Thalassoglobus sp. JC818: one gene and its partner. Each later gene encodes a partner of the first gene's protein in a complex. Links are inferred from orthologs where the notes say so. Each region holds a gene or a part of one and is shown on either strand. Other genes may lie near its edges.

The links. The genes of interacting proteins can lie anywhere in the genome.
Region 2: AB1L42_RS17405 (region 1) and rpmG share a complex: the UniProt entries of both Bacillus subtilis proteins name them as parts of the 50S ribosomal subunit. The link is inferred for Thalassoglobus sp. JC818 from one-to-one orthologs.

What each region holds. Positions count from the first base shown.
Region 1 is NZ_JBFEFI010000006.1:350,344-355,795, reverse strand. Bases 1,691-4,558 are described here. They hold AB1L42_RS17405 (type B 50S ribosomal protein L31), read left to right. Parts: upstream 1,691-2,928; coding sequence 2,929-3,189; downstream 3,190-4,558. Other genes in these bases: prfA (peptide chain release factor 1), read left to right, coding at 3,551-4,558; AB1L42_RS17410 (hypothetical protein), read left to right, coding at 1,887-2,471; folK (2-amino-4-hydroxy-6-hydroxymethyldihydropteridine diphosphokinase), read left to right, coding at 1,691-1,761. Also shown: AB1L42_RS17425 (SDR family oxidoreductase), read left to right, coding at 9-749; folB (dihydroneopterin aldolase), read left to right, coding at 869-1,237; more of folK, read left to right, coding at 1,237-1,690; more of prfA, read left to right, coding at 4,559-4,615; prmC (peptide chain release factor N(5)-glutamine methyltransferase), read left to right, coding at 4,700-5,452. UniProt on the Bacillus subtilis protein: While neither of the L31 paralogs is essential, this protein does not seem to function as the main L31 protein.
Region 2 is NZ_JBFEFI010000004.1:542,487-548,309, forward strand. Bases 1,558-4,291 are described here. They hold rpmG (50S ribosomal protein L33), read right to left. Parts: upstream 3,136-4,291; coding sequence 2,980-3,135; downstream 1,558-2,979. Other genes in these bases: nusG (transcription termination/antitermination protein NusG), read right to left, coding at 1,558-2,149; secE (preprotein translocase subunit SecE), read right to left, coding at 2,203-2,646; tuf (elongation factor Tu), read right to left, coding at 3,215-4,291. Outside these bases: rplA (50S ribosomal protein L1), read right to left, coding at 56-775; rplK (50S ribosomal protein L11), read right to left, coding at 960-1,385; more of nusG, read right to left, coding at 1,493-1,557; more of tuf, read right to left, coding at 4,292-4,411; AB1L42_RS13235 (prenyltransferase/squalene oxidase repeat-containing protein), read right to left, coding at 5,499-5,823.

The sequences.
Region 1 (5,452 bases):
GGGAAACAATGATTCTGTCAGGCAGAAATGCAATTGTCACGGGCGGAGCGGTTCGAATCGGCAGAGAAATCGGACGTTCACTGGCCAAAGCTGGCGTGAATGTCTGCGTGCACTACGGATCTTCCGAAGGTGAAGCTCAGGCAGCGGTCGACGAGTTCACTGCTCTCGGCGTTCAGGCGATGAAAGTTTCCGCAGACCTGCAACATCCTGTGGAAGCTTCCCGGGCAATTGTCTCAGCAGCTCGATCAGCACTCGGAGAAATCACGCTTCTCGTAAACTGTGCCGCGATTTTCGAGTCGGGGACTCTTGCTTCAACCACTGTCGAGTCTTGGGATCGGCACTCGAACATTAACTTGCGTTCTCCGTTTTTCTTGACTCAGGAATTGGTGAACAATTTAGAAAACGGGACAGCTGCCGTTGTGAATCTCATCGATTGGCGAGGAACAACACCCGTTGCTGGTCATTGTGCGTACACGATGTCCAAGGCAGCCTTGGTGGCACAAACCAAGATCCTGGCTCAAGAACTCGGGCCATCTGTCAGGGTGAATGGAGTGGCGCCCGGGGCAATCTTGCCAGCTCCGGGGGAATCGGAAAGCGACTTCCAGGCGAAAGCCAGGCTTAATCCGCTGAATCAGACTGGCGATCCACGGATGATCGCGGAATCGGTTCTATTTCTGCTTCAGTCAGACTTTATTACGGGAGAGATTTTGCATGTCACCGGCGGGCAACAACTCACTGTTTTGAATTGAGTCACCGAAATCGAGAATCTGGCGATTTGGGGATGTCGTTGATTGAGGTGTGGTCAAAATACTGGCGTAGTGAAGGTTAGGGGGAAGTTTCCTCCCATTGCGTTCGAGAGAGGCGGAAGATGGCGGATTATATTGAGATCAAAGACTTGCTCGTACGCACAATTATTGGTGTGAATGCGGAAGAGCGTGAGAAACGTCAGGACGTTCTCATCAACTTGAAGTTCGAAGTCGATTTACGGGCTGCCGGCGAATCGGACAGCATGAATGATGCTGTCAATTACAAGACCATATGTAAACAGGTGTTGCATTTCACCGAGAAGTCGAGTTTTCTGCTCGTCGAAAAACTGGCCGCTGAAATTGCCTGGATCAGCTTGTCGGACTCCCGCGTCCAACGCGTTTGGGTGACTGTAGAAAAGCCGGGAGCATTACGCTTCTCTCGCTCCGTTGGGGTCACAATCGAGCGTTGTCAAAAAGATCGACCAAGCTGATGAACGACCTCCCGGACGTTAATCCAATTTATCGGGTCTTCGTGACTCTCGGTTCCAACATCTCACCCGAGGAAAACTTGCCAGCTGCGGTTCGGCAGCTGAGGCATTTCGCCAAGGTGGTCAGGGTCTCTTCAGTCTGGATTTCCTCACCGGTCGGTTTTCTTGACCAGGCAGCATTCGCGAATGCGGCCGTTCTCGTTGAAACGAACCTGTCTGCCCGCGATCTCAAATTTCAAGTACTGCGGACAATCGAATCAAACCTTGGAAGAGTTCGAGATCCGTCGAACAAGAATGGGCCACGAACGATCGATCTCGACATCGCGTTCTTCGGGGACGCTGTGATCACTGAAGATGGCTTAACGATTCCGGATCCAGATATCCCCGGGCGACCGTTTCTCTCGCGCCCGCTCTGCGAACTTGACCCTGAATTTGTGCATCCTCAACTCAATATCACGCTTCGCGAGTTGGATGCACAAGTGCCGGGCCGGGGCGATCTCAAACGGAGCGACGACATCGTGCTGTGAATTGCAGGAAACGCTTCTCTCGACAAAAGAAACGAGAAGTCAATTGAAAACTGAATGTTGGATGCACAGAATTGGATCGAAGTGAGAAGACATTCCATGTTTTGAATCTCCTGTCGAGAAAACCAATGAGAGCTCTCCATATTTGTCTCGGACTCCTGTGTGTGCCGGTCTTTCAGTTGTCAAACTCCATCGTCTCTGCCGACGAACCTGCCGCAGGTGAAAAAACTGTTGAGGTACAGGCTCAGGATCTGAAGTTGAACGTTCCAGCTTCGTGGAAAAATCAACAACCCTCCAACAATCTGCGTCTCTTGCAATTCGAAATTCCGTCTGCTGAGGACGGGCAAGATGCGATCGAGTTTGTCGTTTTCCCTCCATTCGGAGGATCGGTGAGCGACAACGTGCGAAGATGGATTGACCAGTTTGAAGCTGGCGATCGCAAGGTCACCACGGTTCAGGGAGATTCGACTCAGGGCAAATACGTCCTCGTCGATCTGGCTGGAACGTACAAGAAACCAGATGGTCCACCGATTTTGCGTCGCACGACTCCAACTCCGGACTACCGAATGGTCGCTGTCATGCTGACCTCGAAATCGGGTGGAAACTACTTCCTGAAGATGGTGGGACCGTCAGAATCGGTCGCCCAGCAGATCGAAGCGTTCCGCAAGTCCTACGGAGCCGATAAGGAATCCGAGCAACCGTACGCTTTATAATTTCTCGAAAGGATTCGTGAAGCTTCCTGTAAGTCGCTTCATCACATGGAGTTACGGTTGAATTCTTAGGTCGCAGGCACGATTGCCGAGCGACACAGAATGCGGTATCATTCGCGATTCGTAATTCATTCGGCAAATTTGTCGGGTGAAGAACGAGCTTTCCGCGGTCATCCTGTCATTGATTCTATGGCACTGTAAACCGTATCGCGGGAAACGGCCGAATTTATCACGTTCGCTGTGAATCATCACTTTTCTCCACGCGCATCAAAATGAAATGGCTTCTGAGTAGAGATGCATCAGCGTGGGGTCGGGGATTCCAGTCGTTCGTACGAGATCAAAAACGTTAGTGCAGTGACAGGTTCGGAAGACCGGTTGAGTGCAACCTTCAAGGTGGTTGATCGGTCGAGACTGAATTCGATCACTTGTAACATTCAACTCAAGAAGTGATGACAAGGCAATGAAAGACGGCATTCACCCAGACTATCATCCCGTCGTGTTCCATGATGTCGGGGCGGACTTCAAGTTTCTGACTCGATCGACCATGTCGTCCAAAGAGACGATCAAGTGGGAAGACGGCAATGAGTATCCACTCGTGACAGTGGATATCAGTGCTGCATCGCACCCGTTCTACACTGGAAAAATGAAGTACGTCGACTCCGCTGGTCGCGTCGAGAAGTTCCAGAAGAAATATGGCTGGGGCAAAAAGTCGGCCGAGTAACAATTGAGTTCGATGATCTCTCAGGACGCAGCCGGATTCCGGAAGCGTCCTCTTTTGTTCTCCGACGATTCTTTTTCCCGTTGCTGATTGCATGACATCATGACCTAGACTGATCTCCCCTTTCTCTAGAGCATCCGAACTCTGATTTGCAGCGAAGCCTATGAGCAAGCGCTGCATGTTTCGAATGAGACAGATTGACGCCATTCTTTCCGTTCAAAGATCAGTAAGAGATGCTCACTTGGTGGTGCGAAATTCGGAGGATCAAAACTTCCTTAGGATCGACCTCAACCGCCGCTTGGGAACGAAAAATTCGGTGCCGCAACGACGTTGGTAGACAACAGCAGGATTCAAGGAGAACGTCATGTTTCCAAGTCTGGAAACGAAGCTTGAAAGATTCCAGGAGCTTGAAAAGCAACTGATGGATCCGGAGGTGCTTGGAAAACCTTCGTTAATGGTCGAGATTCAGCGAGAATACGGCGGATTGAAGAAAGTGGCCGAGGCAGTGCTTGAACATCGCCGCTTGAAGGCCGATATCCTCGCGGCTGAAGAAATGCTCGAAGTTGAGACGGATCGCGAGTCTCGCGAATACGCTCAGGCAGAACTCGATGAGCTTCAAGGAAGCTTGGAAGAGCTTGAAGAACGCCTCGAAGAAATCGTCGTTGCTGGTGACGCTATCACCCGCGGCGGATTGATTATGGAAATCAGGGCAGGCACAGGTGGGGAAGAGGCAGCCCTGTTCGCCAACGACCTGTTCCAGATGTACTCGCGGTATGTTGAAGTTCAGGGATGGAAGCTTGAACTCATCGAAGCGAGTCATTCAGACATGGGCGGCTTCAAGGAAATTGTCTTTTCGATCACCGGGGAAGGTGCGTTTCATCAGCTGCAGTTTGAGAGTGGTGGCCATCGTGTTCAGAGAGTTCCCGAAACGGAAACTCAAGGGCGGATTCACACGAGTGCTGCAACGGTCGCTGTGTTGCCGGAAGTTTCCGAGGTCGAGTTAGAGATCAAAGACGACGAACTCCAGATCGACACCATGCGAGCTGGCGGTCCCGGCGGTCAAAAGGTCAACAAGACGGAAAGCGCCGTCCGAATCACGCACCTTCCGACCGGGATTGTCGTGAAGTGCCAGGACGAAAAGAGTCAGCACAAAAACAAAGCCAAGGCGATGCGCGTCTTGCGTGGTCGTATTCTTGAAGAGAAGGAGCGACAGGCGAACGCGGAACGCGCCGAAGAGCGTCGAACTTTGATCGGGACCGGCGATCGAAGCTCCCGCATTCGAACGTACAATTTTCCCGACGGACGATGCACTGATCACCGGATCGGCCTCACTCTTTATAAACTCGATCAGATTATGCAGGGGAACCTGACTGAGTTGATCGAAGCGATGCTGGAATTTGATCGACAGGAAAAGCTGAAGAAGAAGTGACAGTTCTTCTGTCAGACGTGCGAAATGGGGTTCGCGAGAATGGCATCAGAGAGTTCGTGATACGGGTCATGGAGGAGGAGGGTTGTGGCGGAGACTGAAACGACGGCTGGTTCGGATGGAAATGCCTGGACCGTCAGACGTATCCTCGAATGGACCATCCCGTACCTCCGCGAACGGGGAAGCACTCATCCGCGACTGGATGCGGAAATCCTGCTTGCTCATGCGAAAAACTGTCCCCGCATTCAGCTTTATACTCAATACGATGAACCGCTGACTGAGGCGGAGCGAACGCTCATGCGGTCACTGGTGAAACGTCGCGCATCGGCGGAACCGGTTGCTTATCTCGTCAATCATCGAGAGTTTTTCAGCCTCGATTTCGAGGTCGATCGTCATGTTTTCATCCCGCGACCGGACACAGAAACACTAGTTGTCGCGTCTCTTGAGACTCTCAAACCGCTGCCGACGGCCAATGTGCTTGAACTATGCACAGGCAGCGCGTGTATTTCCGTCGCGATTGCCAAGAATCATCCTGGGTCGAAAGTGACGACCGTTGAGTTGAATGCGGACACGGCGAAGGTAGCAGCCCGAAACATTGCAAAGCATCAACTTGAAGACCGAGTCGAACTTCTTCAGGGAGATCTCTTCGTGCCGATCCCGGATGATGCACGGTTTGACTTGATCGTCAGTAATCCCCCGTACATCCCGTCAGCGGAAATCGAGACGCTCGATCCCGACGTGCGCGATCATGAGCCGCGAATGGCTCTCGATGGGGGAGCGGATGGGCTCGATTTGATCCGTCGGATCATTGATCGGGCTCCCGATTTCCTAGGGCCAAAA
Region 2 (5,823 bases), on another replicon or contig:
TCGCCGCAGTAATGCAGCTGTAGTTCAATTGATTGACCCTAAACTCTCAACCGGATCAACCAGCCATCTGCGTTGGACTCACCTGCACACCCGGTGTCTGTGTCGCTGACACAGTCACAGAACGCATGTAAACACCCTTCGATGCCTGCGGCTTCAGTTGCTCAATCAACTTCAGCAGAGCATCAATGTTCTCAACAAGCTGATTGCTGTCGAAGGAAAGCTTCCCGACGAGGCAGTGAACATTCCCAGCGTCATCAACGCGGAATTCAACTTTTCCAGCTTTGTATTCTTTAACTGCGGTTGCGACATCCTGAGTCACAGTCCCCGCTTTTGGCGACGGCATCAAACCTCGCGGACCGAGCACACGACCGAGCGGTCCAACCACACCCATCATGTCTGGTGTTGCAATCGCAACATCGAAATCGAGCCAACCGCCAACGATCTTGTCAGCCAACTCTTTGCCACCAGCGTGATCCGCTCCCGCAGCGAGAGCTTTCTCAACATTCTGATCTTTACAGAAAACAAGAACTCGCTGAGACTTACCAATCCCGTGAGGCAAAACAATCGACCCACGCACGATTTGGTCGGCGTGTTTTGGATCGACACCCAGTCGAACGGCCAGCTCAACCGACTGATCCGACTTGCTTGGTTCAACACCTTTTGGAAGTTTTGATTCCAAACCCTTCAGTGCGTCAACTGCTTCAGAAACAGAAACCGCTCCCAGCCCAGAAAGAGCTTCTCGATACGCTCGTTGACGCTTCGACACTTTTGACATGACTGTACTCTTCTTTCGCTGCCTTCTGCAGACTGCTTCTAAACTGCTGACTTAGCTTAAAACCGACCAAGCACGCCAACGTAGTGCGACACACAACAAACTTGGAACTTCAGCCCGCAGACAACGAGCAACTCCGGGAAACTATCACCAACCTCTTCGCGACCTACTCACGAAGAACTGGCAACTAGTCGACGACTTGAATCCCCATACTTCGAGCAGTCCCTGCGATGATCCTCGCTGCATTATCGATATTCGACGCATTGAGATCGGCCAACTTCACCTGTGCAATCTCTTTGAGCTGCGCCTGTGTGACGGTCCCAACTTTGTCTTTCAAAGGATTCGAAGCTCCTTTGGCGACCTGAGCAGCTTGCTTCAGGAGAACAGCAGCCGGCGGGCTCTTGATAATAAAGGTGAACGAGCGATCATTGAACACTGAGATCACGACAGGGAGGGTTGTCCCCATCATCTCACGAGTCTGATCATTGAACTGCTGAACGAACTGCCCGATGTTGACACCGTGCGGTCCGAGAGCCGTACCCACAGGAGGAGCGGGAGTTGCCTGCCCACCTGTCACCTGAACCTTAATTTCCGCTACTAACTGCTTGGCCATTCCCAGCCTCATCCCTCATGACATCTAAGTCATTCAAAACCGTCATCGCCAATTAACCACACACTGAGTCACTCTGCGAGTCCAGAGCGGAGAGCCTTTCTGGCGAATCAGGCCTTCTCAACCTGCCAGTGTTCCAATTCGACCTCGGTTGGCCGACCGAAGATCTCAATAATCACTTTCACTTTGCCTGTCGCATCATCCATGCTGTCGATGACACCTTCGAACTCAGCGAAGGCACCTTCTTTGACCTTCACCTGATCACCGACAGTCACATCGAACTTCACAACAGGTCGAGGAGCTGCTTCCTTCTCCTCTTCCGCGGCAACATCCTGTCCCAACCAACGGCGTACCTCTTCATCTTCCATCGGAATCGGCTTGCCTGCCGCCCCGGTGAAGTCTCCCACGCCGCTTGTCGACCGCACGAGATGCCAACTTTCGTCGGTCATCTCCATCTCAATCATCATATAACCAGGCAGCAACTTCTGCTCACGAACGCGTCGTCCGCCACCTTTTGTCTCGACCACCTTTTCGGTCGGAATGAAGACTTCACCGAAGTGCTCTTCCATCCCTTCCATTTTGATTCGACGCAAAATCGAATCGCGAATGGATCGCTCCCGATTACTCTGCACCTTCAGCACAAACCATTTCCGTTCATTGCCGGAACCAGCCTGCTGTGCATCGTCAGAGTTCGTTTCTTCCTTATCCATGGCGAGCCACGCATCTTGATCGATCGCAGTGTGAAATTCAAGCGAACGAGTTGACAATTCTATTTTCGATTCACCCGACCGATTTGGAACAGGCGACACACCGGACGGCACTAATCAAGCGTGTCCAAATCGAGGAACCCGACAAGACCGAACAACTGTTGCCAGAGGAAGTCTGCGAGGTACAAATAAGCCCCCATTGCAAACATCACAACCAGCACAACAACCGTCGCACGCTTCAAGTAATCCCAGTCCGCCCAGGAAACTTTGTCGAGTTCTGCCTCAACTGAAATCAGAAAGTTGGCAAACGGTGGCCAGTTCACCAACCGATAAGCAAACCACAATCCAGCAATTCCGACCGTCAACGGGACGAACAACGCAACAGCTTGCGAAAATTCGGACAGAACTGTCACACGCAACCGCCAGGCGATTGCAACCATGACAATCCCGACAAAGGCTGCCGTCACCTGACGAACAACCCGTCCCTGATTTGGCTTAAACAGCCCTGGCACCAGGAAGTTGCCGAAAAATGTCGTTTCTGTCTTCGCTTTTGCCATCCTGGGCGATCCTTATTCACAAAAACACCACAACACAGAAGCGATCTCCCTGATCACTCACCGGTTGCGCCAAACTCCTGAAACGCTACTGATCGCAGGACACACACAGAACAGTTGGCACCAGCGACCACAATCAAACAAGCCGAAACTTAGCTTGACTGCGCACTCTAGAGGTTCGACAAAACCTCCGCAATCTTAAGACCGCCGACGCACTCTCTGGCAGAATAGTAAGGATCACCAGAGAGACTGAAACACGGGCGGAGAGACTTGAACTCCCAACCTGCGGATTTGGAATCCGCTGCTCTGCCAATTGAGCTACGCCCGTAAACCACGCTACTTTTTGCGAGATTCTTTGTGCAGAGTGTGCTTACGCAACTTTGGACAGAACTTCATCAGTTCTAGCCGCTCTGTTCCGCGCATCTCTTTGATGACGCGATAGTTACGCATTCCCGACTCTGTGCACTCAAGCCACACATATTCCCGGGCCATTTGCCACCTCCAAAAATCGCAGCGATCCGACGACTCGACCGAGGCGTCGGATGCTGACTCAAGAACTCTCTAGCTGATTCTACTCGAGGATCTTGGTGATCACACCAGATCCAACAGTCCGGCCACCTTCACGAATCGCGAAGCGGCTTCCGTCATCAAGAGCGACTGGCTTGATCAGCTCAACTTCGAGCTTCACGTTATCGCCAGGCATACACATTTCTGCGTCGCCCAGAAGCTTAACAGCTCCAGTCACGTCGGTTGTACGGAAGTAGAACTGTGGTCGGTAACCACTGAAGAATGGAGTCTTTCGACCACCTTCTTCTTTGCTCAAGACGTAGATCTCAGCTTCGAACTTCGTATGAGGATTGATGGTCTTCGGAGCAGCCAGAACTTGTCCGCGTTCAACATCTTCCTTACGAGTTCCGCGAAGAAGGATACCAACGTTGTCGCCAGCTTTTCCTTCGTCGAGAATCTTGCGGAACATCTCAACACCGGTGACGGTTGTTTCTTGAGTGTCACGCAGTCCGATGATCTGAACCTTTTCGCCAACTTTGACGATTCCGCGTTCAATACGACCGGTTACAACTGTTCCACGACCTTCGATCGAGAAAACGTCTTCGATCGCCATCAGGAACGGCTTATCAGCTTCACGAGCTGGTTCTGGAATGTCCGCATCGAGAGCGTTCATCAGCTCGCCGATACAAGCATTCTTGTCAGCGTTACCTGGATCATCGAGAGCTGGCTTCGCTGAACCACGCACGATTGTGACGTCGTCGCCTGGGAAGTCGTAAGTGTTCAGCAAATCGCGAACTTCCATCTCGACGAGCTCAAGAAGCTCTTCGTCGTCGACGAGGTCGCACTTGTTCAGGAACACGACGAGAGCAGGCACGTCCACCTGGCGAGCCAGCAGAATGTGCTCGCGAGTCTGTGGCATTGGGCCGTCCGCAGCCGAAACCACGAGAATCGCACCATCCATCTGAGCAGCACCTGTGATCATATTCTTGACATAATCCGCGTGACCTGGACAGTCGATGTGTGCGTAGTGACGGTTGTCTGATTCGTATTCAACGTGACTCACAGCAATAGTCACGGTTTTGGTTTCATCGCGAACCGTTCCGCCCTTAGCAACCTCAGAGTAATCAATCGCCTGAGCCAGCCCTTTTGTCGCCTGCACAGCCAGAATCGATGCTGTCAGAGTAGTTTTTCCGTGGTCGATGTGACCGATCGTCCCAACATTGACGTGCGGCTTTGTCCGTTGAAATGTTTCCTTCGCCATGACTAGCGCTCCAAAACTCCGTAAGTTCTCATAAGTGGTACCATGCGACCAACACAGTCGCGAAAGTCAGCTTCGACGCTTGCAGCACGCCTGACTACGTCGACACGGCAAAACCGGGTGGGTGCCGGTAAGCTGCTGGCGGGACTTGAACCCGCGACCTCGTCCTTACCAAGGACGCGCTCTACCAACTGAGCCACAGCAGCATAAACAAAAATCCGTGACGGCAAGCCGAAGCCCACCACTCACGGAAAAGAGCGGGTGAAGGGAATCGAACCCTCACCACCAGCTTGGAAGGCTGGAGCTCTACCATTGAGCTACACCCGCTGACTAGCAATCTGCTGGAATCATGAAAACCGAAGGGCACTCCTGTCAACTCACACAGCACTTCGCGTGTAAATCAGAAAGAAATTCCCACAGCCTGCACAATACGTCGCCGCGAACAATCCACTTCACAACAACAAACTGCCGAAATCCACGACAGCAAAAGCAACCGTATCAACGCCGCACCGCGACAAGACAAACTCGCACACAGCACGACAAACGCATCAAAAACATGGGGGCGGCAGGATTCGAACCTACGAAGGCTAAGCCATCAGATTTACAGTCTGACCCCGTTGGCCGCTTGGGTACACCCCCAAAAGTTTTATGCAAACCAGAGAACTTTCCGTCCCCTCTCTGCAAGAGCTAGCGGAGGGATTCGAACCCACAACCGCCGGTTTACAAAACCGGTGCTCTGCCGTTGAGCTACGCTAGCGGACGACCGGGTTGCAAGCCGCGAAGTATAGCGGTGACTCTTCCGCGTGCAAGGACTAATCTCATCAGTGCTTACGGAGTTCCGGCGAACCGCGATTTATAGCGAGGTCGTTGCGATGCTTCAAGCCGTCTTGCCACTTGAATTGCAAGCAATCATGAACATTTGAGAATCGCCAACCAGCCTCACTTTGAAAACGACAAAAATCGCCTGATCCATCAGCTCCGCGATGACTCTGCTCAGGAGAGATGGGAGCAGTAAACCGCTTTCGAAGTGCCTCCATTCAGCGACTGAACGAACAAGTTTGCAAGCCGATCATTGAAGAGACCGACGCAGTCACGAGAGGTTCGGGCTTTCTTCAGCGAGAAGCGCTTTCACTCCCAGCCCGTAAAACGTGTATTCAACATCGGCAGACTCATCCCAGGTCGCTGCGCGATATCCCCCGGTCGGAAATTCAAGTTGCGTTTCGAGAAGCTCACGTAACTCTGCCTGATTGAGCAATTCACCCAACCGGAGATCCTGAACGGTCAACAACCCAGTAAACGTCGACAAACTATCGGTAAACGGGACTCGAGAATTGGCCTGAAATCCGCCTTCATCGCCGCGAACATCCCGCAGAAACGCCCGCACGTCGTCGCAAATTTCATCGTCGACGGCATTC